One region of the Enterobacter adelaidei genome, then DNA from elsewhere that is predicted to be linked to it. Evidence: predicted binding sites of a transcription regulator. Region 1 holds the regulator's gene; each other region holds the start of a gene.

Region 1 (10,862 bases):
GCGATAAGCCACACCTTTGACTTCAAACTCGACTTCCGCCAGACATTCAGCGGTATCGCGTGTCATCAGGTCGTTTTGCGATTGTGACACGGTATTCAGACGAGGTGTTTCGTGATATAGCGCCAGACAGATGGCGTCGAGCAGGGTGGTCTTGCCTGCACCGGTCGCACCGGTAATGGCAAATAGCCCGTTGCTGGCAAAGGGCTCAGCGGTAAAGTCAATTTTCCACTCGCCCTTGAGTGAGTTGAGGTTTTTCAGACGCAGGCTCAGGATTTTCATGCGTTCTCTTCCTCGTTATTCAGAGCGTGGAGCGTATGGGCGAACAGCTCGTTCAGCCGGGCGCGTTTTGCATCGTCCATCTCTTCCTGGGCCAGTCGGCGTTCAAAAACCTCTTCGACTTTAAGTTCACTCAGCGTTTCGCGCTGAGCACTCAGCAGGATTTTTTCGCGCTGCTCGCGACTACGGCGTACCAGTAAAACCTCGACAGGAAGATCTTCCGTCAGCGCCTGAATTTTTCGCTGCATATCATGCAGATAGTCGTCTGTGGTGATTTCGATATCCAGCCAGACGGGGGGGTTAAACGCAATGCCACGCCACTGTTCAAGCTGGGAGGTGATGGCATCAAGGTCACCCTTCAGCACCGCCAGCGGCTGGGTAACAGGGACTTCCAGCGTTTCGACGGCGCTGAGTTTACCTCCGTTAAAACTCACCAGATGCACAGATTTGGCTTTACCTGTCTCATCAAAACTCAGCGAAATGGGCGAGCCACAATAGCGAATGTGTTCGCAGCCACCGATCATCTGCGAGCGGTGGATATGCCCTAGCGCAATGTAGTCGGCAGGCGGGAAATTTTGCGCCGGGAACGCATCCAGCGTACCAATATAAATGTCACGTACGGCGTCACTTTTACTGGCTCCGACGGTGGTGAGATGCCCGGTCGCAATCACCGGAATGAGCTGTTCGCCGCGCAAGGTACAGGCATCGGTATATTGTTGGTGATAATAGTCAGTGATGCTCTGCAACAGATGCTGCTGTTTTTCTCCGCCGGACATCCCGGCCTGGCTCTGCACGATATCGCGTGGGCGCAGGAAGGGAACCGGGCACAGCACCGCCCCCGGTGTACCGTCACGTTTTTTCAGGATCTGCGGCGCATGCCCGGCACTGGCCACCACGGTAGTGTTCAGGAAGGCCAGGATGTCGCGGGATTCATTCAGCGTGGCGACGGAGTCGTGATTACCGGCGACAATCACCAGATGGCAGCCTGTATGCTGCAGATTTACCACGAAGCGGTTGTACAGCTCACGCGCATAGCTTGGCGGCGAGCCGGTGTCGAAAATGTCACCCGCGACAATAATCGCATCCACTTCGCGCGATCGGGCCGTATCCAGCAGCCAGTTCAGGAACGCTTCATGCTCAGCTGCCCTGCTTTTGCTGTAAAAGTTTTGACCCAGATGCCAGTCCGAAGTGTGAAGTATGCGCATAGGAGATCCGTGGCGAAAAAAGATGTTGGCGATTATAAACATTCAGGGGCGGAAAATAACCGCTGTAATAAAACAACAGTTTGCCATTTATAGTGGTAAGGTTTTTCATAAATCTGTCATAAATCTGACGCATAATGACGCCGCATTACAAACTTGTAACTTAAATAAGATAAGACAGGGCAAAGTATGGCGAGACGTATTCTGGTCGTAGAAGATGAAGCTCCAATTCGTGAAATGGTGTGCTTCGTGCTCGAACAAAATGGCTTCCAGCCGGTTGAAGCGGAAGATTATGACAGCGCGGTGAACCAGTTGAATGAGCCCTGGCCCGATCTGATTCTGCTCGACTGGATGTTGCCTGGCGGCTCTGGACTGCAGTTTATCAAACACATTAAACGTGAAGCGATGACCCGCGATATCCCCGTTGTCATGCTCACGGCACGTGGTGAAGAAGAGGATCGCGTGCGTGGGCTTGAAACGGGTGCCGATGATTACATTACCAAGCCGTTCTCCCCGAAAGAGCTGGTTGCTCGTATCAAAGCCGTAATGCGCCGCATTTCACCGATGGCAGTGGAAGAGGTGATTGAGATGCAAGGTCTGAGCCTTGACCCGACCTCACACCGCGTCATGACGGGCGAAAACCCGCTCGACATGGGGCCTACCGAATTTAAACTTCTGCACTTCTTCATGACTCACCCGGAACGCGTTTACAGCCGCGAACAGTTGCTGAATAACGTCTGGGGAACTAACGTGTATGTCGAAGACCGGACGGTTGACGTCCATATCCGCCGCCTGCGAAAAGCGCTGGAACTGAGCGGCCACGATCGCATGGTGCAGACGGTCCGCGGCACGGGTTATCGTTTTTCTACCCGTTTCTGAACAATGACAGGAGTGTGACGCGTGCTGGAACGTCTGTCATGGAAAAGGCTCGTCTTTGAACTGATCTTATGTTGTATTCCGGCCTTCATTCTGGGGGCCTTTCTTGGACATCTGCCGTGGTTTCTGCTGGCCTCGGTCACCGGGCTGCTGATCTGGCATTTCTGGAACCTGTTGCGCCTCTCCTGGTGGCTATGGGTTGACCGAAGTATGACACCGCCGCCGGGAAGCGGCAGTTGGGAACCGCTGCTTTACGGTTTGCATCAGATGCAGATGCGTAATAAAAAGCGCCGCCGCGAACTGGGAAGCCTGATCAAGCGTTTTCGCAGCGGGGCGGAGTCGCTGCCGGATGCGGTCATTCTGACGACCGAAGAAGGGACAATCTTCTGGTGTAATGGTCTTGCGCAACAGTTGCTGGGGTTGCGCTGGCCGGATGATAATGGCCAGAATATCCTCAACCTTCTGCGTTATCCTGAGTTTGCGCAGTATCTAAAAAAGCGTGATTTTACCGGTCCGCATAATCTGAAACTCAATAATGGTCGCCATCTGGAAATCCGCGTGATGCCCTACAGCGATCGGCAGTGGCTGATGGTGGCGCGCGATGTCACCCAGATGCACCAGCTGGAAGGCGCGCGACGCAACTTCTTCGCGAACGTGAGCCACGAATTACGTACCCCGTTGACCGTACTTCAGGGTTACCTGGAGATGATGCAGGAGCAAACGCTTGAGGGCGCGCCACGTGAAAAAGCGCTGCACACCATGCGCGAGCAAACGCACCGTATGGAAGGTCTGGTGAAACAGCTGTTGACGCTCTCAAAGATCGAAGCGGCGCCAACGCTTGCGCTGAATGACACCATTGATGTCCCCATGATGCTGCGGGTGGTGGAGCGTGAAGCACAGACGCTAAGCCATAAAAAGCACCACCTGACTTTTGAGGTCGACAATACGCTGAAGGTTCTGGGCAGTGAAGATGAGTTGCGCAGCGCCATTTCCAACCTGGTGTATAACGCGGTGAATCATACGCCGGAAGGGACGGAGATCGTGGTGCGCTGGCAGCATACCCCTACGGGTGCTGAATTTAGCGTCGAGGATAATGGTCCGGGGATTGCTCCGGAGCACATCCCGCGTCTGACCGAACGCTTCTATCGCGTGGATAAGGCGCGATCGCGACAGACAGGGGGAAGCGGTCTGGGGCTGGCGATTGTAAAACATGCCGTCAATCACCATGAAAGCCGCCTCGATATTCAGAGTACCCTGGGTAAGGGAACCCGCTTTAGTTTCGTGATCCCGGAACGATTAATTGCCAAAAAGATCGCCTGATAACGGGTGTGTCATTTTATCTTTCCACGGGTCAGCGTTTGCTGGCCCGTTTGCTTTGCAGTCAAACGAAACGCGAATGAATTTTATACGGCTGACTGTTTTTTGTTCGCATGATTAGCCATGGGTTTTTCTGATAATTAGCGTATTGTGCTGGTATGTTTTTTCATGGTGGCATATTGTTCTGGTTTTGCGATCCCACCTTGCCTTTAAACGTTATAAGCGTTTAAATTGCGCCCCAGATACTGTCAGACCGACTGTATTTGCGTGGTAAATCGAAAAACTATTCTTCTCCACGCCAGGACGGGAGCATTTCCCGCTGAAATTGAGCAATTTTTCGGCTGTATCTTCCCACCAGGGAAATCGAAAAGCTCAATGTTTTCAACACCACATCCACAGGCAGTAAGGTTTTATGACCCATCACTTAAAATCGCGTGACATCATCGCGCTGGGCTTTATGACATTTGCGCTGTTCGTTGGCGCAGGCAACATCATTTTCCCTCCAATGGTTGGTTTACAGGCGGGTGAACACGTCTGGACTGCTGCATTTGGTTTCCTGATTACTGCTGTGGGTTTACCGGTACTGACCGTTATCGCCCTGGCGAAAGTGGGTGGCGGTGTTGATAGCCTCAGCACCCCGATCGGCAAAGTGGCGGGTGTTCTGCTGGCAACCGTCTGCTATCTGGCAGTGGGCCCACTGTTTGCGACCCCGCGCACGGCGACCGTTTCCTTCGAAGTGGGCATTGCTCCTCTGACCGGTGACGGCGCGATGCCGCTGTTTATCTACAGCCTGATCTACTTCGCGATTGTGATTCTGGTTTCTCTCTATCCGGGCAAGCTGCTGGATACCGTAGGTAACTTCCTGGCTCCGCTGAAAATTGTGGCGCTGATTGTGCTGGCGGTTGCGGCGATTGTCTGGCCGGCAGGTCCGATTAGTGACGCCATGGATGCCTACAAAAATGCCGCATTCTCCAACGGCTTTGTGAACGGCTACCTGACGATGGATACGCTGGGCGCAATGGTGTTTGGTATCGTCATCGTTAACGCCGCGCGTTCCCGTGGTGTGACCGAAGCACGTCTGCTGACCCGCTACACCATCTGGGCTGGCCTGATGGCCGGCGTGGGCCTGACGCTGCTCTATCTGGCGCTGTTCCGTCTGGGTTCCGATAGCGCCATGCTGGTTGATCAAAACGCGAATGGCGCGGCTATTCTGCATGCTTATGTTCAGCACACCTTCGGCGGTGCGGGCAGTATGCTGCTGGCAGCGCTCATCTTCCTGGCATGTCTGGTGACCGCCGTTGGCCTGACCTGCGCCTGTGCGGAGTTCTTTGCGCAGTATCTGCCGCTCTCTTACCGCGCACTGGTATTTATTCTCGGCATCTTCTCCATGGCGGTGTCAAACCTCGGTCTGAGCCACCTGATTCAGGTCTCTATTCCGGTGCTGACGGCTATCTACCCGCCGTGTATCGTGCTGGTGGTACTGAGCTTTACTCGCCCGTGGTGGAATAACTCCTCACGAATTATTGCGCCAGCCATGTTTATCAGCCTGATTTTTGGTATCCTTGACGGGATTAAAGCATCAGCTTTCGCAGAAATTTTGCCAGCCTGGACACAGCGTCTGCCGCTGTCCGAACAAGGCCTGGCCTGGCTGATGCCTACCGTTGTTGCACTGGTTCTGGCGGTTATCTGGGATCGTGCTGCAGGGCGTCAGGTCGCATCGAACGCCCATTAATCAACGGCAACAAACTGTTTAACCACGGGGCTTAAGGCCCCGTGGTTTTTTGTTTTTTTCGTGTTGAATGGCAAGATTTTAATGGAAAGCACTAACAAACTTAAACGTGGGCTGAGCACGCGCCACATCCGCTTTATGGCGCTGGGCTCCGCTATCGGTACCGGTCTTTTTTATGGCTCGGCAGATGCCATTAAAATGGCCGGTCCAAGCGTTCTGTTGGCCTACATCATCGGCGGTGTAGCGGCCTATATCATCATGCGTGCCCTCGGGGAGATGTCGGTTCACAATCCGTCAGCCAGTTCATTCTCTCGCTACGCGCAGGAAAACTTAGGTCCGCTGGCCGGGTTTATTACCGGCTGGACCTATTGCTTTGAAATCCTGATTGTGGCGATTGCCGATGTGACCGCGTTTGGTATCTATATGGGGGTCTGGTTCCCGGCGGTACCGCACTGGATTTGGGTGCTGAGCGTGGTGCTGATCATCTGCGCGGTTAACCTGATGAGCGTGAAAGTCTTCGGTGAACTGGAGTTCTGGTTCTCTTTCTTTAAGGTCGCCACCATCATCATCATGATTGTTGCCGGTTTTGGGATCATCATCTGGGGGATTGGTAACGGCGGTCAGCCCACCGGTATCCATAACCTCTGGAGCAACGGCGGCTTCTTCAGTAATGGCTGGCTCGGCATGGTGATGTCGCTCCAGATGGTGATGTTTGCCTACGGCGGTATTGAGATTATCGGTATCACCGCCGGGGAAGCGAAAGACCCGGAAAAGTCGATTCCGCGCGCCATCAACTCGGTGCCGATGCGCATTCTGGTGTTCTATGTGGGCACGCTGTTCGTGATCATGTCCATCTACCCGTGGAACCAGGTGGGCACTAACGGTAGCCCGTTTGTACTGACCTTCCAGCATATGGGCATTGCGTTTGCTGCCAGTATTCTGAACTTTGTCGTGCTGACAGCGTCGCTTTCCGCGATCAACAGTGACGTCTTTGGCGTGGGGCGTATGCTGCACGGCATGGCGGAGCAGGGCAGTGCGCCAAAGGTATTTGCCAAAACCTCACGCCGCGGTACGCCGTGGGTCACCGTGGTGGTGATGACCGTGGCGCTGCTGTTCTCGGTTTACCTGAATTACATCATGCCGGAGAACGTCTTCCTGGTAATTGCATCGCTGGCGACCTTCGCGACGGTGTGGGTGTGGATTATGATCCTGCTGTCACAGATTGCATTCCGCCGTCGTCTGTCTCCGGATGAGTTGAAAGCGCTGAAGTTCAAAGTGCCGGGCGGTGTGGCAACGACCGTGGTTGGCCTGCTCTTCCTGGTCTTTATCATCGCCCTGATTGGCTACCACCCGGATACCCGTATTTCCTTATACGTCGGCTTCGCGTGGATCGTCCTGCTACTGGTTGGCTGGATGTTTAAATGCCGCCGTGACCGTCAGCTGGCGGAAGCACAGTAATGTTAATGCCCGACGATGTCGGGCATTTTTTCTCCTCCCCCATCCTCCTCCCCCAATAAACCGCATCATGATGAGCTAACCTTAACCACCCTGTGGCAAGGTGACGTCAATTTCATCAAAGGGGATTCGTGATGTTAAACGCCTGGCACCTTCCGGTTGCCCCATTTGTTAAGCAAAACAAAGACAACCTTGTGATTACGCTCTGGCTGACGGGGGAAAATCAGCCTGAACGCGTGACGCTACGCGCCGAAATTGATAACGAAGAGACCGCGCTGAAAATGCACAAACAGCGTAGCCAGCCGCAGCCGGGTATCACAGCCTGGCGGGCAAATATCGACTTGCGCAGCGGGCAGTCACGCCGGCGCTACAGTTTCAAACTGCTGTGGAACAACCGTCAGCTGTGGTTTACCCCGCAGGGGTTTAGCCGTTTCCCTCCGGCCCGTCTTGAGCAGTTTGCCGTTGATTACCCGGATAACGGACCACAATGGGTTAACGATCAGGTCTTTTACCAGATTTTCCCGGATCGCTTTGCCCGCAGTGAAAAACGCACTGCTGACCAGGATAAGATCTATCACCACCATGCCGCGGGCCATGACATTATCCTGAAAGCGTGGGATGAACCCCTGACCGCGCAGGCGGGCGGTTCGACGTTCTACGGCGGCGATCTCGACGGTATCAGCGAAAAGCTGCCGTACCTGAAAAAGCTCGGCGTGACGGCGCTGTATCTCAACCCGGTGTTTAAAGCTCCGAGCGTACACAAATACGATACCGAAGATTATCGCCACGTTGACGCGCAGTTTGGCGGCGACGAAGCGTTATTGCGCCTGCGGCAGAACACCAGAAATGAAGGTATGCGCCTGATTCTGGACGGTGTGTTTAACCACAGCGGAGATTCACACGCGTGGTTTGACCGTCATAATCAGTCGATGAGCGGAGCATGCCATAACCCGGATTCACCGCAGAGAAGCTGGTATAGCTTTAATGAGGAGGGACGAGCGCTGGACTGGCTGGGTTATCCGAGCCTGCCAAAGCTGGATTTCCAGTCACCTTCTCTGATCGATGAAATCTACGGCGGTGAAGACAGCATTGTGCGCCACTGGCTGAAAGCACCGTGGAATATGGATGGCTGGCGCCTGGATGTGGTGCACATGCTGGGGGAAGCGGGCGGGGCGCGGAACAATATTCAACACGTCGCGGGTATTACCCGCTCTGCAAAAGCGGCTCAGCCAGAGGCGTTTGTGTTTGGCGAGCATTTTGGCGATGCGCGCCAGTGGCTGCAGGCCGATGCGGAAGATGCGGCGATGAACTATCGTGGCTTTACCTTCCCGCTGTGGGGATTCCTCGCGAATACCGATATCTCCTACGATCCGAATCACATTGATGCCGAAACCTGTATGGCGTGGATGGATAACTACCGCGCCGGTCTGTCGCATCAGCAGCAACTGAGAATGTTTAATCAGCTGGATAGCCACGATACGGCGCGCTTTAAATCCCTGCTTGGCAAGGATGTGGCGCGTCTGCCGCTGGCGGTCACCTGGCTCTTCACATGGCCAGGCGTACCCTGTATTTACTACGGTGATGAAGTAGGGTTGGACGGTAACAATGATCCCTTCTGCCGCAAAACCTTCCCGTGGCAGCCAGCGAAACAGGACAAGGTGCTGTTCAGCCTTTATCAGCGGTTGGCGAAGTTACGTAAACAGCACCAGGCATTACGCTATGGCGGATGCCAGGTGGTGTACGCCCACGACAACGTGGTGGTGTTTGTCCGTGTTTATAACCAGCAGCGCGTGCTGGTGGCGATTAACCGGGGTGAGGCCTGTGAAGTGGTGCTGGATGACTCCCCATTGCTGCACGTGAAGGCGTGGCAATGTAAGGAGGGTAAAGGGACTCTTCAGGAAGGCATACTCTCATTACCTGCAATTTCTGCTTCCATCTGGTTCGGTAATTAATCTCTGTCTGCAACCGGTACGGTGTACGGGTTGCAGAATATTTCCCTGTGTTGTTCGGTTTTATTCAACAGAGGGGACAAATATCTTTACTATTCGCTCAGTCAATTCTCGCTATACTCAATTTGCTTTATCAGTCAGGGCCCTTTCTCATATAGCACACCGAATGTTTACTTTTAACTCATTGTTTAAAAGGTACTTTTATGTCTATTCGTGAACTGATTGACCCATCCAATTCCGCACTGATTTTTATCGATCACCAACCGCAAATGTCCTTTGGTGTCGCTAATATTGACCGTCAATTGCTGAAGAATAATACGGTAGCACTGGCGAAAGCCGGCAAAATTTTTGATGTTCCTGTTATCTACACGTCGGTCGAAACGAAAAGCTTCAGCGGCTATATCTGGCCAGAATTGCTGGCGGTTCATCCGGATGTCAAACCCATTGAACGTACCTCGATGAACTCCTGGGAAGACGATGCGTTTGTTGCGGCAGTTAAAGCAACGGGCCGTAAGAAACTTATCATCTCAGCCCTGTGGACCGAGGTTTGCCTGACTTTCCCGGCGCTGATGGCGCTCGACGAAGGCTTCGAAGTGTACGTGGTAACCGATACGTCCGGCGGTACATCCGTTGATGCGCACGAACGAGCGATTGACCGTATGGTTCAGGCCGGGGCCGTACCGGTGACCTGGCAGCAGGTGTTGCTTGAGTACCAGCGCGACTGGTCACGCAAAGGCACTTACGACGCGGTAATGGACCTGGTTCGCGAGCACAGCGGGGCTTATGGCATGGGCGTTGATTATGCCTACACCCTCGTTCATGGCGCGCCAGAACGTAAAGCGTAAACCTTTCAGGGCGGGGTTCTCCCGCCCATCAATGACCAGGGAGCTTTTATGGCGCAAACATCACATGTGACGCTGGTGATTACTCACACGTTACTTCCGGGACAGGCTGAGCACTACGAACAGTGGCTTGGCAGGATCATGCCCATCGCGGCGGAATTTCCCGGCCATCTGGGCGCGAACGTGATCCGCCCGTCCGAAGGGCAAAACCTGTGGACGGTGATCATCCGCTTCGACACCCTCGAACACCTCTATGAGTGGACTCAGTCTGATACCCGCAATGCGCTGGTGAAAGAGATTGAACCGCTGCTGGCGGAAGGCGACAAAACCGAAGTGCGTACGGAACCTGCGTTCTGGTTTACGCCACCGGAGACACACGTACGTAAGCCAAAACAGTGGAAACAGTTTCTGATCACGCTCCTGGTGATCTTTCCCAGCACCAATCTGGTACCACAAGTGACTGGTGCGCTGCTTCCTGGCCTGAAAGGCTCATTGCTGCTGCATTTGATTAACGATGCCTGTGTGGTCGCGCTGGTGGTCTGGCTGTGGATGCCCATCGTGACCCGTCTGTTTGCCGGATGGCTAAAAAAAGCCTGATTCGGCCGAAAGGAGTACGTTATGTCTCAAACTGCCACACTGATCTTAACTAAGGGTAAGATCCATACACTCGATCGTGAAAATCCGCTTACCGAGGCGGTAGCGATCGCCAACGGCAAGATCCTTGCTACGGGTAATCACGATCGCATCATGAGTTATGCGACGCAGGGAACGCAGATCGTCGATTTACAGGGAAGCACGGTAATCCCCGGCCTGAACGATTCTCACCTGCACCTTATTCGCGGCGGGCTCAATTACAACCTGGAGCTGCGCTGGGAAGGTGTTCCTTCACTGGCGGATGCGTTGCGCATGCTTAAAGTTCAGGCCGACCGCACGCCGTCACCACAGTGGGTGCGTGTTGTCGGCGGCTGGAGCGAGTTTCAGTTTGCTGAACGTCGGATGCCGACCATCGAAGAACTCAATGAGGCGGCACCGGACACCCCGGTATTTGTGCTGCATCTCTACGATCGCGCGTTGCTCAACCGTGCAGCCTTGAAAGCTGTCGGGTATACCAAAGAGACCCCGAACCCACCGGGCGGCGAGATTGTGCGCGACAACAACGGTAACCCGACCGGGATGCTGATCGCCAAACCTAATGCAATGATCCTCTACGCCACAC
Region 2 (10,862 bases), 390 kb from region 1:
CACGCCGTGGGTCAACGGTGCGTATCTGCCGGATCACGCCGCGCTGCAAACCTACCGCGTAATGGCACCGATGGCCTACGCGAAGATCAAGAACATCATCGAACGTAACGTGACGTCCGGTCTGATCTACCTGCCGTCCAGTGCCCGGGATCTGAACAACCCGCAGATCGACCAGTATCTGGCGAAATACGTGCGCGGCTCCAACGGTATGGATCACGTCGAACGCATCAAGATTTTAAAACTGATGTGGGACGCCATCGGCAGCGAATTTGGCGGCCGTCACGAGCTGTACGAAATCAACTACTCCGGTAGCCAGGATGAGATCCGCCTGCAGTGTCTGCGTCAGGCGCAGAGCTCCGGCAACATGGACAAGATGATGGCAATGGTCGACCGCTGCATGTCCGAGTACGACCAACACGGCTGGACGGTGCCGCACCTGCACAACAACAGCGATATCAACATGCTGGATAAGCTGCTGAAATAACGCAGCGGGAGATGACAATGCAATCAGAACAACGTCTGCGTTTTCGCGATGCGATGGCCAGTCTGTCGGCCGCAGTGAATGTTATCACCACCGAGGGTGAAGCTGGTCGCTGCGGGATCACCGCCACCGCCGTCTGCTCGGTAACGGACACGCCACCATCGCTGATGGTGTGCATCAACGCCAATAGCGCCATGAACCCGGTATTTCAGGGCAACGGCAGGCTGTGCGTTAACGTGCTGAACCACGAGCAGGAGATCATGGCTCGCCACTTCGCCGGAATGACCGGTATGGCCATGGAGGAGCGCTTTGCGCTCTCCTGCTGGCAGAACGGTGCGCTGGCACAACCGGTGCTGAAAGGCGCGCTGGCCAGCCTTGAGGGCGAGATAAGCCAGGTGCAAACCATCGGTACGCATCTTGTCTATCTCGTTGAAATTAAAAATATCATTCTGAGTGACGCGGAACATGGCCTGATCTACTTCAAACGCCGTTTTCACCCGGTCATGATGGAGACGGAAGCCGCAGTATAACCCCTATCGCGCTGGCCTTTTTTTCCGGCCAGCGCCGCTTTCCACAAAAATTCCTAAGGTTTCCACTAAATCACGCCGTTATATAACCATAAGATAAATTTTCTGTGCCTGAATACTGACATCTGTTGTCAGTGCCATCCGCATCATTCAGCGCATACACAAATATACAGGATGACCTTATGGCTAAAACGACGCGGAGCCGCTCGGCTGAACGTCTGGTCGATATTCTGGTTGAACTACATTTAAACGGTGTGGTAAACCGCAGTGCGCTAATGGAAAAATTTAAAATTACCGAGCGTACCGTCTACCGGGATTTAAATGCACTCTCTCCGATTGTTGAACATACCGGTAATGGGCTATATCGACTGATCCATTCTTCACAATCTCCCGGCGGACAAGGATTACATCACTCACTGGCTAACTTCCTGAATGCTGATAGCTTTTTCCCTGAAAGAAATACGGAATTCTGGCAGAAACTTGAAACACGCGTTGACGAAAACCATATTCTTATCCTTGGGAATGAAGCAGAACACACGGTACAACGCGATATTCGTCGTCATTTAGCGAAAATCGAGAAATCGATTAAGAACCATAATGTTTGCCAGATCGTTTATAAGAGTAAAACCCGCCTGATTAATCCCTATAAACTGATTAACAAAAAAAATATATGGTATTTACAAGCCACCGAGAATGGCAGACTGAAATCCTTCTCATTGAGTCAGATTAGCTGGCTTGATATTCATACGACCACCTTCACTCCTGAAGAGAATGCCCGCGAGCTGCTGGAAAAAAGCCTCGACCCCTGGGTGTCGGAAGATACTTTCGCAGTGAAAATATTTATTAAAAATAATATTTCACATTACTTCCTGCGCCGCGATCTCCTGCCGGAGCAAGAGTTGCTGGAGGAGCAACACGGCGGCGTCACGCTGCGCTGTCAGGCGGCACACGAAAATCAGATCTTGCCGCTGCTTTTCTACTGGCTGCCAGACATTCAGATCCTGGAGCCGAGCTGGCTTAAGGAGAAACTCATCCGAACACTGGAAAGCTACCTGGCAATGGAGAGCAGCGCGCATAACCAAGTGATCTCAATCACATAATTCCGACCGCTGGCGGCGAACCGGAACCACTCGCCGCCACCTTTGACCGCTTACCTGGCACTTTCAACCACTCATCCATTTACCCTCCTTTACACACGCGACGTTCTGGCAAGATCCCACCAGCATTAATCAACACCTCCTCACAACGAACCCTGACCCTTTTTTCTTTACATAAAAAACCAGGTCTATTATGGATACTAAAAAACTACTGAAGCACGTGCCCTGGGCCTTACTCGGGATCCTCGGCGCTTTTTGTCTGGCGGTTGTCGCATTACGCCGGGGCGAACACGTAAGCGCCCTGTGGATCGTGGTCGCGTCGGTTTCCGTCTATCTTGTTGCTTATCGCTACTACAGCTTGTACATCGCGCAGAAGGTCATGAAGCTCGACCCGACGCGCGCCACTCCGGCGGTCATTAACAATGACGGCCTGAACTATGTGCCAACCAACCGCTACGTGCTGTTTGGTCACCACTTTGCCGCTATCGCTGGCGCAGGCCCCCTGGTCGGCCCGGTACTGGCCGCGCAGATGGGTTACCTGCCTGGCACCCTGTGGCTGCTCGCCGGTGTCGTGCTGGCGGGTGCGGTGCAGGACTTTATGGTGCTGTTTATCTCTTCTCGTCGTAACGGTGCCTCTCTGGGTGAGATGGTCAAAGAAGAGATGGGCCGCGTGCCGGGGACTATCGCCCTGTTCGGCTGCTTCCTGATTATGATCATCATCCTCGCGGTGCTTGCTCTGATCGTGGTGAAAGCCCTGGCTGAGAGTCCGTGGGGTGTCTTCACCGTCTGCTCTACCGTGCCGATTGCGCTGTTCATGGGTATCTACATGCGCTTCCTGCGCCCTGGACGCGTAGGTGAAGTATCGGTGATTGGTATCGTGCTACTGGTGGCCTCCATCTACTTCGGTGGCGTGATTGCTCACGACCCGTACTGGGGCCCGGCGCTGACCTTCAAGGACACCACCATCACCTTCGCGCTGATCGGTTATGCGTTTATCTCCGCTCTGCTGCCGGTATGGCTGATTCTGGCTCCGCGTGACTACCTGGCGACCTTCCTGAAAATCGGCGTGATCGTCGGTCTGGCGATCGGTATCCTGGTGATTAACCCGGATCTGAAAATGCCAGCAGTGACGCAGTACATCGACGGTACTGGCCCACTGTGGAAAGGCGCGCTGTTCCCGTTCCTGTTCATCACCATCGCGTGTGGTGCAGTTTCAGGCTTCCACGCGCTGATCTCTTCAGGTACCACACCTAAGCTGCTGGCGAACGAGAAAGACGCACGTCTGATCGGTTACGGTGCCATGCTGATGGAATCCTTCGTGGCGATCATGGCGCTGGTTGCTGCGTCCATTATCGAACCGGGTCTCTACTTCGCGATGAACACGCCTCCGGCGGGTCTGGGCATTACCATGCCAAACCTGCATGAGATGGGTGGTGACAACGCGGCGCTGATTATGGCGCAGTTGAAAGACGCAAGCGCACATGCTGCAGCGACCGTCAGCTCCTGGGGCTTCGTGATTTCGCCTGAGCAGATCATGCAGACCGCGAAAGACATCGGCGAACCGTCCGTGCTGAACCGTGCAGGTGGTGCTCCAACGCTGGCTGTCGGTATCGCGCACGTGTTCCACAAAGTGCTGCCATGGGCGGACATGGGCTTCTGGTACCACTTCGGTATTCTGTTTGAAGCCCTGTTCATCCTGACCGCGCTGGACGCCGGTACCCGTGCAGGCCGCTTCATGCTGCAGGATCTGCTGGGTAACTTCGTGCCGTTCCTGAAGAAAACCGACTCTCTGGTTGCGGGCGTTCTGGGCACGGCGGGTTGTGTTGGCCTGTGGGGTTACCTGCTGTATCAGGGCGTTGTCGACCCACTGGGCGGCGTGAAGAGCCTGTGGCCGCTGTTCGGTATCTCTAACCAGATGCTCGCAGCCGTTGCTCTGGTGCTCGGCACCGTTGTCCTCGTGAAGATGAAACGCACCAAATACATCTGGGTCACCGTGGTCCCTGCGCTGTGGCTGCTGCTCTGCACCACCTGGGCACTTGGCCTGAAACTGTTCAGTGCCAACCCGCAGCTGGAAGGCTTCTTCTTTATGGCTAACCAGTACAAAGAGAAGATTGCCTCAGGCGGCGCAGACCTGACTGCGCAGCAGATTGCCAACATGAACCATATCGTGGTGAACAACTACACCAACGCGGGCCTGAGCATTCTGTTCCTGGTGGTGGTGTACAGCATCATCTTCTACGGCATCAAAACCTGGCTGAAAGTGCGTAACGCCGAGGGTCGTACGGATAAAGAAACCCCGTATGTGCCGGTGCCGGAAGGCGGCGTGAAGACCTCTTCACACCATTAATCCGCAATCCTCCCCCTCTCCCACAGGGAGAGGGCCGGGGTGAGGGGACACAACGCCCAGCGGTCTTACCTCGCTGGGCTTTTTCTTATCAGGATGCGTTATGTTTGGTAACTTAGGCGAAGCAAAAAAATACCTCGGTCAGGCGGCGAAAATGCTGATTGGCATTCCGGACTATGACAACTACGTTGAGCATATGAAGACCAATCATCCGGATAAGCCGTACATGACCTACACCGAATTCTTCCGCGAGCGTCAGGAAGCGCGCTACGGCGGAAGTGGAGAAGGCGGCGTCCGCTGCTGCTAAAGGAGACACCATGACCCCGATTGCCGTCACCCTGCTGACCGGTTTCCTCGGCGCAGGTAAAACCACCCTGCTGCGCCATATTCTGAACGAGCAGCACGGCTTCAAAATCGCCGTTATCGAAAACGAGTTTGGCGAAGTTTCGGTAGACGATCAGCTGATCGGCGATCGCGCCACGCAGATCAAAACCCTGACCAACGGCTGCATCTGCTGCACCCGCTCTAACGAACTGGAAGACGCTCTGCTGGACCTGCTCGACAGCCGCGATCGTGGTGACATCAATTTCGACCGCCTGGTGATTGAATGCACCGGCATGGCTGACCCCGGCCCAATTATTCAGACCTTTTTCGCCCATGAGATCCTCTGCCAGCGCTACCTGCTGGACGGCGTGATTGCGCTTGTCGATGCCGTCCACGCCGACGAGCAGATGAACCAGTTCACCATTGCTCAGTCTCAGGTGGGTTATGCCGACCGCATTCTGCTGACCAAAACCGACGTGGCGGGCGAGAGCGAAAAACTGCGCGAGCGCCTGACGCGCATCAACTCCCGCGCCCCGATTTACACGGTGACGCACGGTGATATCGACCTGTCTCAGCTGTTCAACACCAACGGCTTTATGCTGGAAGAGAATGTCACCTCGAAGCCGCGCTTCCACTTTATGGGAGATAAGCAAAACGACGTGGCGTCGATTGTGGTGGAGCTGGATTATCCGGTGGACATCGGCGAGGTTTCGCGAGTGATGGAGAACCTGCTGCTGTCGTTTGCCGACAAGCTGCTGCGCTACAAAGGGATGCTGTGGATACACGGTGAACCAAACCGCCTGCTGTTCCAGGGTGTACAGCGTTTATATAGCGCCGACTGGGACAGGCCGTGGGGTGAGGAAACGCCACACAGCGTGATGGTGTTTATTGGCATCCAGCTGCCGGAAGAGGAAATTCGGGCGGCATTTGCGGGACTACAGAAATAAACGCTATGCATCCCCTCTGCCCAGTAATTTATTAACCTGAAGCGATGAGCTTTGTATCAGGAAAATGAATAAATTACAGCGATGTCCTGGTCCGGCTGTAAATCGCCGAGGCGTTTCCGTAAGGCCGGGGCGAGGCGCAGGGATGCGCCGAGAGGGTGTGGCCTGCAGGGATGCAGGCTCATGCCCGACCCGATAGCCTGAAGGAATAAGCTGAGGGCACCGCGAAGCGGCGATTTACCGCCGGGAGCCCGGGTCGCCAGGGTGGTGGCGAGTGAGCCACCCTGGCACGTTCACAGGTCATGCCGTTACAGAGTAGCAAGGAACATAAAGTGAACGGAATAACCTCCACAGCCGTATGTTCCCCCTCACCCCAGCCCTCTCCCTCAAGGGAGAGGGGGCCGTCTGTGCAGGCATTATTTTGTGGGGATACTTATTTCACCGCCTCCGGCAGCGTCACAATCCACAACTCACTGTCTGACTCCGGCTTCTTCAGCGGCTTCACGCTGAGCGTGGTTTCCACCGGTTTATCATCCAGCGTCAGCTTACCTTCTGCGTTCACCCGATAATCCTTGAGCTTCTTGCCCTCGACCGGGTTTTGCATCGCCACCTTTACGCCAAAGTCGTTATCGTTCGCCACTGCCAGCGTTTTGCTGTCGATCAGCGCCAGCCCTTCGGCCTTCTCCTGCTGCCAGCCGAGGGCGCGTAAATCAACGACCTGCGTTTTCACCGCAAGGGTTATGCCGCGCTGCGCCAGGGTCTTCTCATCATCAAACTCCGGGTACTCGCCCGGTTTGTCAAAGGCGGAAAGGTCGCTCGCCTTGCTGAGATCCACCTTGTAGATCAGGTTACGCATCCCGTCGTTTTTATCGCTTCCCTGCTCAATCAGCAGGATGTGCTGGTCATCGAGCGCCACAATGTCGCCAATTTTGGCATCACTGTTTTTACTGTAGGCGGAGCTGTCGATGGGATAGCCGTACATCGCGGTTTTCCCGGTCGCCGGGTCGAAGCTCACCAGACGCGTAAACAGCGCCTGTTTTTTACTTTTACCGTCGATATCCAGCGTGCTTTGCACAGCGGCAATAATGCGTCCGTCAGGCATGCGGGTCAGGCCTTCAAAGCCCCGGTTCGGTTGACGCCATTTGATAATGTTTGGCAGACCGCCCGCGATGGATTTTTCCCCTTCCGCCGCCTGCGGCCCATGAATAGCCAGGATTTTCCCACTACTGTCGACGTTTATCAGGAACGGACCATACTCGTCGCACAGCCAGTATCCGCCTTTGCCGTCCGGCGTGATGCCTTCCGTGTCCAGCCCGCGGTTGTCACCCTTCAGCGTCTTTAACGTGTCGCTGAATGCCACTTCATTGGTGGAGCCAATCACGCCGCTTTGCAGCGGTAGCCCGTTAATCTCGCCTTTATCGTCGTGCAGAGGGCGGGCATCAATGGCCTCGGCTTTACCGTCTTGTACACGGATGGTCATCAGCAGCGGCGCGAAATCCGGCGTAACAAAAATTTTGGCTTCGTTTTTACCCATTTTTGGCGCGTCCGCATTCGGACCGCGATCGGTAACCGTCACGAAGGTCAGCGCATCGCCCTGCTTGCCGGTGAACAACAGGCCAGAACCGATTCCGACAGGAAGTCCATGCGGGAAAGCATCAGCAAACGCCCCGCTGTAGTTCACGTGGGAGCCTTCGGGAAAGCTAACGACATAGTGTTCAGCCGTGGGCTGCGCCGCCAGGCCAGAGAAAGAGAGCGCACAACCGATAAGTACAGGAATAATTTTTCTTTTCATATTGTTAGCATCCATAGAGTGAAGCCAACACCGTAAAGAATCAACGTGTCAGAAAAATGACATTGCGAGGAAACAGGGCCGAGCAGTTGAACGTATAGTCAGCGCCAGAAATGTAATTTTTTGTGGTTTTGTATGACACCTGAAACATTTCTGGAAATTATTAGAAATGCCATTAATGCATTCCGAATGATTATCCCCGCCTCGTTCAGTTTATGTTTAGTCAAAAAATTAAACTGTTCTTAAACAGCAGAAAATCACGCGTTGACACCCCTAAAACAAAACACCTTCATAACAATTTGAGCAATAAAATTAACATTTACAGTATAAAAAGTTGATCCGAACCACATTTGCAGTCATAAACATCGCTTGTTAAGGTGCCGTAAGATTAATTTGATGACGAGGCATAAAACATGAAAAAACTGAATATTCTTCTTCTTTCTGCTCTGACCGCTATCTCGGGTTCCGCACTGGCGATGGGTGGCAGCATTGAGCAGGGTAAAAACTTTACCAACCTCAATCTGGAAATGGGTAAATCCTCGTCTGGCCTGTATGCCGAAAGCAACTGGCTTAAAAACACTGACGACGGCACCCAGACAGGTGGCGTGGGTGCAGGTTACAACCTGGAAGTCGGCCCGGTCATGCTGAATGCGGGCGCGAAGGCGATCTACCTTGGCCCGAAAAAAGGCGATAACGGCGTGGCGTTCCCGATTGGTGGCGGCGTTAACGTTGCCCTGACCGACAGCATTCACGTATTTGGTGAAGGTTATGTCGCGCCAGAAGGTCTGAACAACAGCGTGAAAAACTACGTTGAAGCCAATGGCGGCGTAAGCTGGACGCCAATTACGCCAGTGACCCTGAAAGTGGGTTACCGTCACGTGAGCGTAGATGGCAAAGACGGCCGTCCTGGCCATACGCTGATTGACGGCGCCTATGTGGGCGGCGGCGTGAGCTTCTAAGGCTCCGCACAGATAAAAAACCTGCCGTCTGGCAGGTTTTTTATTACCTCTTACTTACGCACTACTACCAGCTTCTGGTTCACAAACTCTTTGATCCCCAGATCCGACAGCTCGCGTCCGTAGCCGGAGCGCTTCACCCCGCCGAACGGCAGCTCTGGCGCGGTATCGGTGAGCCAGTTGATATACACCATCCCTGTTTCAATCCGCGACGCCATTTTCTTCGCGCGCTCGATATTCTGACTGAATACCGCCCCGCCCAGGCCGTAGTGGGAGTCGTTGGCCAACGCAACCGCCTCGTCATCGTTTTTCACCACGAACATCTGCGCCACCGGGCCGAAGAACTCTTCGAAATACGCCGGGTTGTCGCGCGAGATAGTCGTCAGGATCGTCGGCTCGAAGAAACTCCCGTCTCGCGGCACCGGTTTGCCGCCATAGTGCAGCGTCGCACCGTTTTTCACCGCTTCGTTAACCTGTCTGGTCAGCGTTTCCAGGGCATCTTTAGACGACAGCGGCCCCAGCGTGGTGCTTTCGTCCAGCGGATCGCCAATCTTCACCTGCTTAAACGCCTCGGTGAATTTGCTGAGGAAGGCATCTGCAATTTTCTCGTGCAGGATAAAGCGCTTCGCCGCGGTGCAGACCTGCCCGGCGTTGTTGAGTCGCGCATTCACACCAATCTTCACGGCTTTGTCCAGGTCCGCATCATCAAGCACCACGAAGACGTCGTTACCACCTAGCTCAAGGGTCGATTTCTTAATGTGCTTCGCCGCCTGCGCAGCCACGACGCTACCGGCTTTTTCGGAACCGGTCAGCGCGGCGCCCTGCACGCGATCGTCGGCGATGATGTTCGCCACCTGATCGGACGAGATAAACAGGTTAGTCCACGCCCCTTCCGGTGCCCCCGCTTCGCGCACCAGATGGGCAAACGCCTCGGCGCAGTGCGGCACGATGCTGGCATGTTTTGCCAGCACGGGGTTACCCGCCGCCAGGTTCGGCGCCAGAACGCGCATTAGCTGGTAATACGGGAAGTTCCACGGCTCGACGGCCATCAGCACGCCGATGGGGTGATACTCCACCCACGCTTCCCCGAGTTCAGACTCATACTTCACCGGGGCCAGGAATTGTTTCGCGTTATCAGCATAATAGCGGGCGATTTTCGCACACAGCTTCACCTCACCGCGGCTCTGTTCGATGAGCTTACCCATCTCCTGGCTGGCGATTTTAGCCAGCTCCTCGGTGCGCTGGTCGATCAGGTCGGCAAGCTTATGCAGTACCGGGAGGCGCTGGCTGATGTCGCCTTTCGCCCATTCTGAATGGTAGAGCGCATCGGCCGCCTTCAGTGCTGCTTCGATATCCGCGTCGGTATGAGAGGGGTATTCTTTGATGAGCTGGTTAGTGGCAGGATTTACTGTCTGATAAGCCATGTCGAATCTCCTTGTTTTACCGCTTAGGGTATTAAGGGTAGTCAACGTGACTGGCTATGGACGTAAAGTTGGGTATATCCGGAAGGTTCTTAATGAAGCGCTGCCAGACGGTTGTTTGACGTGGTATAAAAAACCTCCAGAAGGAGTTCCCATGACCAATACCCGACATATCCGCCAGACGTTTCACCGCGCCTCAGGACTTGAGCTGCGAAGCACGTGGCAGAGTACGCAGGCGTACAAACGTCACTGTCATCCTCAGATCTCCATTGGCGCGATAGTAGAAGGCCAGACCTGCTGCATGTGCCATGACAGAGAGTACATCCTCCAGCCCGGGGACCTGATTGTGATCCCAGCTTATATGCCGCACAGCTGCAACCCCGTCGCCGGAAAGCCGCGCAGCTACCACATGCTCTATATCGACACCGGGCTTCCTCTGGAGCTTCAGGTGATTCGCAACCCTGCGCTCTTTAAGTACTACCTTGATATTGTGGAGACGATGTCTCCGGCATCCGTCGACAGGCTGCTTTCTGCCCTTCCCCGCTGTGCGGATAACGCAGACGCGCTTCGCGTAACCAGCCAGCAGGTTCAGGAGGCATTTCTTTCCGATCTCGCCAGCCCGCCTTCCCTAGACGAACTTGCCCAACGATTTTCGCTGCGCAAGGAGACGCTGATCCGCACTTTCAGACAGGATACCGGCCTGACGCCGGGGAGCTTCCTCAATATCTCCCGAGTAGAGTATGCCAAAGCGCGGCTGCGCGCCGGGGATAATATCGCCGACGTCGGCTACCAGAGCGGGTTTGCCGACCAGAGCCATTTTCACAAGACCTTCGTGAGCTATACCGCCGCCACGCCGCGCCAGTACGCCACGGGCCGATCAATATCAGACAATAAATAGGTTCTGCGTTTCCGTAGTCTGTACCCGGTTTTGCATTCTGAGGTCGCTATGGAACTGTTCTTCCCTTCCGCTTTTCTCGCC
Region 3 (10,862 bases), 960 kb from region 1:
TGCACTGGGAGCTGGAGCAGGGCGGTACACTGCGTGACGCAGTTCTGCGTGCTATCCCTCAGCTGCGCGGTGCATACGGCACGGTGATCATGGACTCACGCGATCCGTCCACGCTGCTGGCCGCACGTTCCGGTAGCCCGATGGTTATCGGTCTGGGCATGGGTGAAAACTTTATCGCCTCTGACCAGCTTGCGCTCCTGCCAGTTACCCGTCGCTTTATCTTCCTGGAAGAGGGTGATATTGCGGAAGTGACTCGTCGCAGCGTGACCGTATTCGATACCAAAGGCGAGCAGGTGAAACGCCAGGAGATCGAATCTAACCTGCAGTACGACGCGGGCGACAAAGGCGCTTACCGTCACTACATGCAGAAAGAGATTTACGAGCAGCCAAACGCCATCAAAAACACTCTTACCGGGCGCATCAGCCACGGTGAGGTGGATCTGAGCGAGTTGGGTGCAAACGCGAACGAACTGCTCAGCAAGGTTGAGCATATTCAGATCGTGGCCTGCGGTACCTCCTACAACTCCGGTATGGTTTCTCGCTACTGGTTTGAATCCCTGGCGGGCGTGCCGTGCGATGTGGAAATCGCGTCTGAATTCCGCTATCGCAAATCCGCTGTGCGTCGTAACAGCCTGATGATCACCCTTTCCCAGTCTGGTGAAACGGCGGATACGCTGGCGGCGCTGCGTTTGTCTAAAGAGCTGGGCTACCTTGGCTCTCTGGCCATCTGTAACGTCCCTGGCTCATCGCTGGTGCGTGAATCCGATCTGGCGCTGATGACCAAAGCGGGTACCGAAATTGGCGTGGCCTCCACTAAAGCGTTTACCACTCAACTGACCGTTCTGTTGATGCTGGTGGCGAAACTGGCGCGTCTGAAAGGCGAAGATGCCTCTGTTGAGCATGACATCGTTCATGGCCTGCAGGCACTGCCGAGCCGCATTGAGCAGATGCTGTCTCAGGACAAACGCATTGAAGCGCTGGCGGAAGATTTCTCTGACAAACACCACGCGCTGTTCCTTGGCCGTGGCGATCAGTATCCGATTGCGCTGGAAGGCGCGCTGAAGCTGAAAGAGATCTCCTACATTCACGCGGAAGCCTATGCGGCAGGCGAGCTGAAACACGGCCCACTGGCGCTGATTGACGCCGATATGCCGGTCATCGTTGTGGCTCCTAACAACGAACTGCTGGAAAAACTGAAATCTAACATTGAAGAAGTGCGCGCCCGCGGTGGTGTTCTGTACGTCTTCGCCGACAAAGATGCCGGTTTTGTCAGCAATGACAACATGCACATCATCGAGATGCCGCATGTGGAAGAGGTGATTGCGCCGATCTTCTACACCGTTCCGCTGCAGTTGCTGGCTTATCATGTTGCGCTGATCAAAGGCACCGACGTTGACCAGCCGCGTAACCTGGCGAAGTCTGTCACCGTAGAATAATCCCTTCAGGCTCCACCTTCGGGTGGAGCTTTTCTATCCCGCCTGGCTTGTTTTTAATCAACTCTTTTGCGTTTTTATTTATGACAATCTGTCATCTTCAGCTACTTTTTTCAGTGTCACATAAAGAAAATATTTCTGAAAACGTCTTGTCATAAAAGTGGCTAACACGATGAAAATTAAGCTTTCTTCTGCTGGTTTTTAAGTGAAATTTCCATTGTCATAAAACTGTCATAATTCGTACATTTATCTGTCACCTGTTTGTCCTATTTTGCTCATCGTAGCCACTAAACAACGATTTACGAAAATCTTGCAGGAGACATTATGAAAGTTATGCGTACCACTGTCGCAACTGTTGTCGCCGCGACCTTATCTCTGAGCGCGTTCTCTGTATTTGCAGAAGCAAGCCTGACTGGCGCTGGTGCAACCTTCCCTGCGCCGGTGTATGCCAAATGGGCGGATACCTACCAGAAAGAAACCGGTAACAAGGTTAACTATCAGGGTATCGGCTCCTCCGGTGGCGTTAAACAAATTACCGCTAATACCGTTGATTTCGGCGCATCAGACGCTCCGCTGTCTGATGACAAACTGGCTCAGGAAGGTCTGTTCCAGTTCCCGACCGTGATCGGCGGTGTGGTTCTGGCCATCAACCTGCCGGGCGTGAAGTCTGGTGAACTGGTGCTGGACGGCAAAACCCTGGGTGACATCTACCTGGGTAAAATCAAAAAATGGGATGACGAGGCGATTGCCAAACTCAACCCTGGCCTGAAACTGCCATCTCAGAACATCGCTGTGGTTCGCCGCGCTGATGGTTCTGGTACCTCTTTCGTGTTCACCAGCTATCTGGCGAAAGTGAACGAAGAGTGGAAATCTAAAGTCGGTTCTGGCTCTACCGTTAACTGGCCAACCGGTCTGGGTGGTAAAGGCAACGACGGCATCGCCGCTTTCGTACAGCGTCTGCCGGGCTCTATCGGTTACGTAGAATACGCCTACGCTAAACAGAACAATCTGTCCTACACCAAACTGGTTTCTGCTGATGGTAAACCTGTCAGCCCGACCGAAGAGAACTTTGCCAACGCGGCAAAAGGCGCTGACTGGAGCAAATCTTTCGCTCAGGATCTGACTAACCAGAAAGGCGAAGGTGCATGGCCAATCACCTCTACCACCTTCATCCTGGTTCACAAAGAGCAGAAGAAACCTGAGCAGGGCGCCGAAGTGCTGAAGTTCTTCGACTGGGCGTACAAAAACGGCGGCAAACAGGCTAATGCACTGGATTACGCTACCCTGCCAGAAAACGTGGTTGAGCAGATTCGTGCTGCATGGAAAACCAACGTAAAAGACAGCAGCGGTAAAGCATTGTATTAATTTAGCATTCTGACGAAAATGGCGGGTGGCGCTTGCGCTTACCCGCCGATTTCGTAAACGCGTTTAACAGAAGAGTGATTTATGGCTGCAACCAAGCCTGCATTTAACCCTCCGGGTAAAAAAGGTGACATGATTTTCAGCGCGCTGGTAAAACTGGCTGCGCTGATTGTGCTATTGCTGCTGGGCGGCATTATCGTGTCTCTGATTTTCTCCTCCTGGCCGAGCATCCAGAAATTCGGTTTCTCCTTCCTGTGGACCAAAGAGTGGGACGCGCCGAACGATATCTACGGTGCGCTGGTGCCGATTTACGGCACGCTGGTGACCTCGTTCATCGCCCTGCTAATCGCGGTTCCCGTCAGTTTTGGTATTGCCCTGTTCCTGACGGAACTGGCACCGGGCTGGCTGCGTCGCCCACTGGGTATTGCCATCGAGCTGCTGGCGGCCATTCCGAGTATCGTTTACGGCATGTGGGGCCTGTTTATCTTTGCGCCGCTGTTCGCAACGTACTTCCAGGAACCCGTGGGTAATGTACTTTCTGCCATCCCGTTTGTGGGTGCCCTGTTCTCTGGCCCTGCTTTCGGTATCGGTATTCTGGCGGCTGGTGTGATCCTCGCCATCATGATTATTCCGTACATTGCGGCGGTCATGCGCGATGTCTTCGAACAAACGCCGGTGATGATGAAAGAGTCGGCCTACGGTATCGGCTGTACCACCTGGGAAGTTATCTGGCGCATTGTCCTTCCGTTCACCAAAAATGGGGTGATTGGCGGCGTGATGCTGGGTCTGGGACGTGCGCTGGGTGAGACCATGGCGGTGACCTTTATCATCGGTAACACCTACCAGCTCGACAGCGCATCACTCTTCATGCCGGGTAACAGTATTACCTCTGCACTGGCGAATGAATTTGCTGAGGCGGAATCCGGTCTGCACGTCGCGGCGTTGATGGAGCTGGGTCTGATTCTGTTCGTGATCACCTTCATTGTTCTGGCGATCTCCAAGCTGATGATTATGCGCCTCGCTAAAAATGAGGGGGCACGCTAATGGCAACTCTCGAAATGCAAGCTACCGCTGAACTGGCGGAATCCCGCCGCAAAATGCAGGCCCGACGCCGTTTTAAAAACCGTATCGCGCTGACGCTCTCAATGGGAACCATGGCATTTGGCCTGTTCTGGCTGGTCTGGATCCTCTTCTCGACGGTTGTGCGCGGGATTGACGGGATGTCGCTGGCGCTATTTACCGAAATGACGCCACCGCCAAATACGGCGGGTGGTGGTCTGGCGAATGCCCTGGCGGGCAGCGGGTTGCTGATCCTGTGGGCAACGGTATTTGGTACGCCGCTGGGCATTATGGCGGGGATCTACCTGGCGGAATATGGCCGTAAATCCTGGCTCGCGGAAGTTATTCGCTTCATCAATGACATCCTGCTTTCAGCCCCGTCTATCGTGGTGGGTCTGTTTGTTTACACCGTCGTGGTGGCACAGATGGAACACTTCTCCGGCTGGGCGGGTGTGATTGCGCTGGCGCTGCTGCAGGTGCCTATCGTCATTCGTACTACCGAGAACATGCTGAAACTGGTGCCGGACAGCCTGCGTGAAGCGGCTTATGCACTGGGCACGCCGAAATGGAAGATGATCTCTGCGATTACGCTGAAAGCGTCTGTGTCCGGGATCATGACCGGTATTCTGCTGGCGGTTGCGCGTATTGCGGGTGAAACGGCTCCGCTGCTGTTTACCTCTCTCTCCAACCAGTTCTGGAGCACGGACATGATGCAGCCGATCGCTAACCTGCCGGTGACGATCTTTAAATTTGCGATGAGCCCATTCGCGGAATGGCAGCAGCTGGCCTGGGCCGGGGTGCTGATCATTACCCTTTGCGTACTGTTGCTGAACATTCTGGCGCGCGTCATTTTCGCGAAGAAGAAACACGGTTAATTTTTTACGGCGCGGCAGCTCGCGGCGCCGAATGAGGAAATGAGTCAATGAGTATGGTTGATACTGCCCCGGGTAAGATTCAGGTTCGTGATTTGAACTTCTACTACGGCAAATTCCATGCCCTGAAGAATATCAACCTGGATATCGCGAAGAACCAGGTTACGGCATTCATCGGTCCGTCTGGCTGTGGTAAATCCACGCTGCTGCGTACCTTTAACAAGATGTATTCGCTCTATCCGGAGCAGCGCGCTGAAGGTGAAATCATCCTGGACGGCGAAAACATTCTGACCCAGGCTCAGGATATCGCCCTGCTGCGTGCCAAAGTGGGGATGGTGTTCCAGAAACCCACGCCGTTCCCGATGTCCATTTATGACAACATTGCGTTTGGTGTTCGCCTGTTTGAAAAGCTCTCTCGTGCCGATATGGACGAGCGTGTGCAGTGGGCTTTGACCAAGGCCGCATTATGGAACGAAACCAAAGATAAGTTGCACCAGAGCGGGTACTCTCTCTCCGGTGGTCAGCAGCAGCGTCTGTGCATTGCGCGCGGTATCGCCATTCGCCCGGAAGTGTTGCTGCTGGATGAACCGTGTTCTGCGCTGGACCCAATCTCAACCGGTCGTATTGAAGAGCTGATCACCGAACTGAAGCAGGATTACACCGTGGTTATCGTGACCCACAACATGCAGCAGGCTGCACGTTGTTCCGATTACACGGCGTTTATGTACCTGGGCGAGTTGATTGAGTTCAGCGATACGGATGCGCTGTTCACCAGACCCGCTAAAAAGCAAACTGAAGATTATATTACTGGCCGCTACGGTTGATTTGGAGTGAACCATGGACAACCTTAATCTTAATAAACACATTTCAGGCCAGTTCAACGCAGAGCTGGAAAGCATTCGCACGCAGGTCATGACCATGGGTGGCATGGTTGAGCAGCAGCTTTCCGATGCGATCACGGCAATGCACAACCAGGACAGCGAGCTGGCGAAGCGCGTCATTGAAGGCGACAAAAACGTCAACATGATGGAAGTCGCTATTGATGAAGCTTGCGTTCGAATTATCGCCAAGCGTCAGCCAACAGCGAGCGACCTGCGCCTGGTGATGGCGATTATCAAAACCATCGCCGAGCTGGAACGTATTGGAGACGTGGCGGATAAAATCTGCCGCACCGCGCTGGAGAAATTCTCTCAGCAGCACCAGCCACTGCTGGTGAGCCTGGAGTCGCTGGGTCGCCACACCGTGCAGATGCTGCATGACGTGCTGGATGCCTTTGCGCGTATGGATCTGGACGAAGCAGTACGTATTTACCGTGAAGACAAGAAAGTCGACCAGGAATACGAAGGCATCGTGCGTCAGCTGATGACCTACATGATGGAAGATTCACGTACGATCCCAAGCGTACTGACTGCCCTGTTCTGCGCGCGCTCCATTGAGCGTATCGGTGACCGCTGCCAGAATATTTGCGAATACATCTTCTACTTCGTGAAGGGTCAGGACTTCCGTCACGTGGGCGGCGATGAACTGGATAAGCTGCTGGCGGGTAAAGATCCGAAAGAGTAATACCTGAGGCGGGTGGCGCTAGCGCTTACCCGCCCTACGTTAACTTAACGCGTAATATCCCACCCACGCGCCTTCCACAGTACTGGCAACTGCGCCAGATCGGTAAAGGTCGTCACTTTTGGATGATCGATCGGTTTGTTGTGCGGATCGGCGCAGAAGTAAAACACTTCCATTCCCGCATCAATCCCTGACTGCGCGCCCGCAGACGAGTCATCCACCAGAATGCAGTTTTCTACGTTAACGTTCATTGCGTTGGCCGCATGGAACATCAGCGCCGGATCGGGCTTCCAGCGTTGAATATCGTAGCCGCTGAACAGTTTTTCCGGGAAATGATGCAACATCTCCAGTTTCCCCAGCGAGTGCTGCATTTTGCTGACCGGACCATTAGAGACCACACAGATTGGCACCGTCATCGCATCCAGAAGCGTATTCGCCCCGGCGATGACCTCCAGTTCGGAATCAAACAGGCGTGCGACCTCGGCGCGGTAAACCGGCTCGAGATCCCCTTTTGCCAGATCCACACCGTGCTCGTCGTTAATGATGTCGATAATCTCGTACAGTTTTACGCCCTTAAAGCGTTTGAACACCTCTTCGAGATCGAGCGTAATACCAAATTCCTGGAACATGGCGACATACGCACGGGAACAAATGACCTCACTGTCGACAAGCGTACCGTCGCAGTCGAAAAATACCGCCTCAATTCCGGACATGTCTTTCCCTTTTAACAAGTTTAACGTTTACGTGATGTGGTTTTACGACACGCAATCGTTGCCGTATAAGCAAATTCAATGAAAAAAAGTACCCTACAACCGCCCTTATTGTCGCATTTTGGTATAGGATAGCGACGAATTTTCCCTCCTTGTTCGGAAATTGATGATGAGTCAACAACACACTACCCAGGCATCTGGTCAGGGTCTGCTTGAGCGCGTGTTTAAACTGCGCGAGCACGGCACAACGGCACGCACCGAAGTGATCGCCGGTTTCACCACCTTCCTGACGATGGTCTATATCGTTTTTGTTAACCCACAAATTCTGGGCGTTGCTGGCATGGATACCAGCGCCGTCTTCGTGACCACCTGTCTGATCGCGGCTCTTGGCAGCATCCTGATGGGCGTGTTCGCTAACCTGCCGGTTGCACTGGCACCGGCGATGGGTCTGAACGCATTCTTTGCGTTCGTGGTCGTTCAGGCGATGGGCCTGCCGTGGCAAGTGGGCATGGGCGCTATCTTCTGGGGCGCTATTGGTCTGCTGTTGCTCACTATTTTCCGCGTACGTTACTGGATGATTGCCAACATTCCTGTGAGCCTGCGCGTGGGCATTACCAGCGGTATTGGTCTGTTCATCGGTATGATGGGGCTGAAAAACGCCGGCGTTATCGTGGCTAACCCGGATACGCTGGTAAGCATCGGTCACCTGACCTCTCACAACGTGCTGCTGGGCGTGCTGGGCTTCTTTATCATCGCGATCCTGGCTTCCCGCAATATTCATGCGGCGGTGCTGGTATCCATCGTGGTGACCACGCTGCTGGGCTGGCTGCTGGGTGACGTTCACTACAACGGTATCGTTTCTGCGCCACCGAGTGTTTCCACCGTTATTGGTCATGTTGATTTGGCGGGTTCCCTGAACCTGGGTCTGGCGGGCGTAATTTTCTCCTTTATGCTGGTCAACCTGTTCGACTCCTCCGGTACCCTGATTGGCGTGACCGACAAAGCAGGTCTGGCCGATGAGAAAGGGAAGTTCCCACGCATGAAGCAGGCGCTGTTCGTTGACAGCATCTCGTCTGTTGCGGGCTCCTTTATCGGTACCTCTTCTGTTACCGCTTATATTGAATCCTCTTCCGGTGTTTCTGTGGGAGGCCGTACTGGTCTGACGGCGGTCGTGGTGGGTATCCTGTTCCTGCTGGTGATCTTCCTTTCGCCGCTGGCGGGAATGGTTCCACCGTATGCGGCAGCCGGCGCGCTGATCTACGTAGGTGTGCTGATGACCTCCAGCCTGTCACGCGTGAAGTGGGATGACTTAACCGAAGCGGTGCCAGCGTTTATTACCGCCGTGATGATGCCGTTCAGCTTCTCGATTACCGAAGGTATCGCGCTGGGCTTTATCTCTTACTGCGTAATGAAGATCGGTACGGGTCGCTTCCGCGACCTCAGCCCATGCGTCATCGTTGTCGCGCTGCTGTTTGTGCTGAAGATTGTGTTTATTGACGCCAAATAAACATATTTGTACCCTCTCCCTGTGGGAGAGGGCTAGGGTGAGGGCATCAGGCCGCAATAAGCTTAAGCCTTCACCCGCTTAATATAATCGCCAAACGCAGTCAGCTGACCAGACAGATGGTCACGCGTGCTCTGATCCACCACTTCACCCGTCTGCGGGTCGACCTTGTTCTGAATGACTCCGCCCATAAACTCCGGCTTGTTCATCACCATCGCATCCAGGAACACCAGAATCTGGCGCAGGTGATACTGGCAGCGCGCGCCGCCAATGGCACCCATAGAACTGGTCTGGATCAGCACGGGTTTACCTGAAAGAGGCTGCTCAGGGAGGCGGGATAACCAGTCAATGGCGTTTTTCAGACCGCCAGGGACGGAGTAGTTATACTCTGGTGTGACAATAACCACACCATCGGCCTGACGGATTTGCGCCGCCAGCGCCTCAACGCTCTGCGGGAACCCTTCTTCCTGCTGGACATCTGCATCATAGAGCGGGATGTCACCAATAGATGGAAGGGCACTAATCTCCATACCTGCCGGTGCCAGCTGTGGCAGCGTGCGGGCAACCATCCCATTAAATGAACCTTTGCGCAGGCTTCCCAGTAACGTAACGACTTTTAACGTATCAGACATGATTACTCCTGTTTCATCATGATGACCCTGAATGGATCAGCTAAGAGTGTATGCTTTTTCTGCCGGTAAACTGGTTAAACGCATCAGGCGTGCGGCGGGCTCGTTGGCGCGTTCGGGCACATCAGGAAGGCTACGCCATCCCTGTTGACTGTCAAATTCCCAGATTTTCATGCGTTCGATAGCGGGGGTAACCGCAATGGACCAAATGAGGACATCCTCTGCGTCACTGAGCGCTTCTACCAGCGTAGCTTGGGTGGCTCGAAGACGTCCGGAACCTGGCAGCAGCTGCAGCATACTGGCGTCGTCTGAGGCGCATCCACAGAGCTTTCGAATGCTCTGGCGTAGGGTGATGAGCTGAGCTCTGGCCTCGTTGGGATCGTTCTGGTTACGCACCCACAGCTTTTCATTGCTGGAGAGCGGGTAATCATCGTGTGGGTTCGCGCCGTGGATGCCCCGGGTTGCGCGCTGAAGTTCCATATCCAGCCCACAATTCCCTTCGGTGGTGAGTGCTACCCCAATGATATTGCCCGTATAGGCAATGGAAAAACGGGGGAGATCCGGGTTAGCAAAAACCGGGCGGCCTTCAGGTTGGGTGATGATATCCGGCAGTTCACTGGTGCCGTACAACATAAACAACAGCTCTGCGAGAAGCGCTCTGGACGCTAAAAAACGCGTCCTGCGGTGTTCCGGGAGTTTGCGTGCTTCACTGTGACAGGCTGAAGAAATTCGTGCCGATACGAGGCGTCCTTCTGTAAGTATCCCTCTTGCAAAGTGCGTTGCCATTTTTCGCTCCTTGATAATGGTCGTAATCGGTTAAACGGTTACATGATTATCGCTTAACTTCACTCCTGTTTTAATCAGTAAATGGGAGTAAGAGAAGCCTGAGGACCGAACTTTACATTTTCTTAGGTAAAAATTGGATCGCTGCCACCGTACAACGCCTTAATAGTCTCTCTCAACCAGAGAATTTTCGGATTATGGCTGTTCCGTTTATGCCAGATCAGGGTGAAGGGGACGGTCAACTTTTCAGCCTGCGCTTCGTCAATCGGAATAGGAAGCGCGATCAGCTTCCGCTGGTGGAGTTCATTGTAGTGGTGGCAGTAGTGGGGAGCCGTAGCGATATAATTATGGCCGGGCTGCGCCGCCATAAACATCGCCTGTTCGAAACCCGGCAGGCACATGGCGATATTACGCTCACGTCCCATCTCCTTTAGCACCTCATCAAGCGCCCAGGTGTCGCTGCGCTCCCAGAAGATACTGATATGCGGGTAGCGCAGGAAGGTCTCCAGGTTCCACTCTTCCTGAAGTGCCGGGTGATCCTCACGCAGATAGACGCACGGACGGTCACTAAACAGGATTTCGTAGTCGATAAACCACGGCAACAGCTTCAGCAGTTCGCGGGAACGTGGATGTGTTTCGCGACCGGTGAAACCAAGATCCACTTCCCCACGCGTAATGGCGTCCAGAGAGTCGTAATCCCAGTGACGTATCTTCACCGTAGCCTGCGGATAGCGCTGGTTCACCTGCTCCAGCAGGGCGTTAAAGCGGATCAGCATCAACGGCGTTTCGGCGGCCAGCACGAACGTCAGCCCGCCTGGCGCGTCATGGTGGAATTTATCGAGGATCTGGTTGCCGATTTGCATCCAGTCTGCCAGATCCTGCTCCAGGCTTACCGTCAGTGGCGTCGGCAGTAACCCTAACGGTGTTTTGACAAACAGCGGGTCGTCGAA

What was found. The regulator PhoB, encoded in region 1, activates phosphate uptake and scavenging genes when phosphate is short. The targets are predictions, from matches to a motif close to CTGTCATAAAACTGNCNNAT.
Region 2: AAHF05_RS02790 (esterase-like activity of phytase family protein) is a predicted target of PhoB. The motif match lies at 7,555-7,574, and genes of this name have one in related genera.
Region 3: pstS (phosphate ABC transporter substrate-binding protein PstS) is a predicted target of PhoB. The motif match lies at 1,651-1,670, and genes of this name have one in related genera.

The regions. Positions count from the first base shown of each region.
Region 1 covers NZ_CP154353.1:947,450-958,311, forward strand. The annotation lists gene sbcC (exonuclease subunit SbcC) at 1-279, opposite strand, end outside; gene sbcD (exonuclease subunit SbcD) at 276-1,481, opposite strand; gene phoB (phosphate response regulator transcription factor PhoB) at 1,668-2,357, shown strand; gene phoR (phosphate regulon sensor histidine kinase PhoR) at 2,379-3,674, shown strand; gene brnQ (branched-chain amino acid transporter carrier protein BrnQ) at 4,084-5,403, shown strand; gene proY (proline-specific permease ProY) at 5,485-6,858, shown strand; gene malZ (maltodextrin glucosidase) at 6,990-8,807, shown strand; gene AAHF05_RS04660 (hydrolase) at 9,008-9,649, shown strand; gene AAHF05_RS04665 (antibiotic biosynthesis monooxygenase) at 9,698-10,243, shown strand; partial or broken gene AAHF05_RS04670 (amidohydrolase) at 10,265-10,862, shown strand, end outside.
Region 2 covers NZ_CP154353.1:555,445-566,306, reverse strand. The annotation lists gene hpaB (4-hydroxyphenylacetate 3-monooxygenase, oxygenase component) at 1-484, shown strand, start outside; gene AAHF05_RS02815 (4-hydroxyphenylacetate 3-monooxygenase reductase subunit) at 502-1,011, shown strand; gene AAHF05_RS02810 (YafY family protein) at 1,191-2,108, shown strand; gene AAHF05_RS02805 (carbon starvation CstA family protein) at 2,299-4,452, shown strand; gene AAHF05_RS02800 (YbdD/YjiX family protein) at 4,553-4,756, shown strand; gene yjiA (GTPase) at 4,767-5,720, shown strand; gene AAHF05_RS02790 (esterase-like activity of phytase family protein) at 6,151-7,509, opposite strand; gene AAHF05_RS02785 (YfaZ family outer membrane protein) at 7,920-8,465, shown strand; gene AAHF05_RS02780 (NAD-dependent succinate-semialdehyde dehydrogenase) at 8,516-9,886, opposite strand; gene AAHF05_RS02775 (AraC family transcriptional regulator) at 10,038-10,781, shown strand; gene AAHF05_RS02770 (LysE family translocator) at 10,830-10,862, shown strand, end outside.
Region 3 covers NZ_CP154353.1:4,618,273-4,629,134, forward strand. The annotation lists gene glmS (glutamine--fructose-6-phosphate transaminase (isomerizing)) at 1-1,436, shown strand, start outside; gene pstS (phosphate ABC transporter substrate-binding protein PstS) at 1,758-2,798, shown strand; gene pstC (phosphate ABC transporter permease PstC) at 2,880-3,839, shown strand; gene pstA (phosphate ABC transporter permease PstA) at 3,839-4,729, shown strand; gene pstB (phosphate ABC transporter ATP-binding protein PstB) at 4,777-5,550, shown strand; gene phoU (phosphate signaling complex protein PhoU) at 5,564-6,289, shown strand; gene yieH (6-phosphogluconate phosphatase) at 6,334-6,999, opposite strand; gene adeP (adenine permease AdeP) at 7,166-8,503, shown strand; gene AAHF05_RS22440 (NADPH-dependent FMN reductase) at 8,566-9,132, opposite strand; gene AAHF05_RS22445 (4'-phosphopantetheinyl transferase superfamily protein) at 9,169-9,915, opposite strand; gene yidZ (HTH-type transcriptional regulator YidZ) at 10,038-10,862, opposite strand, start outside.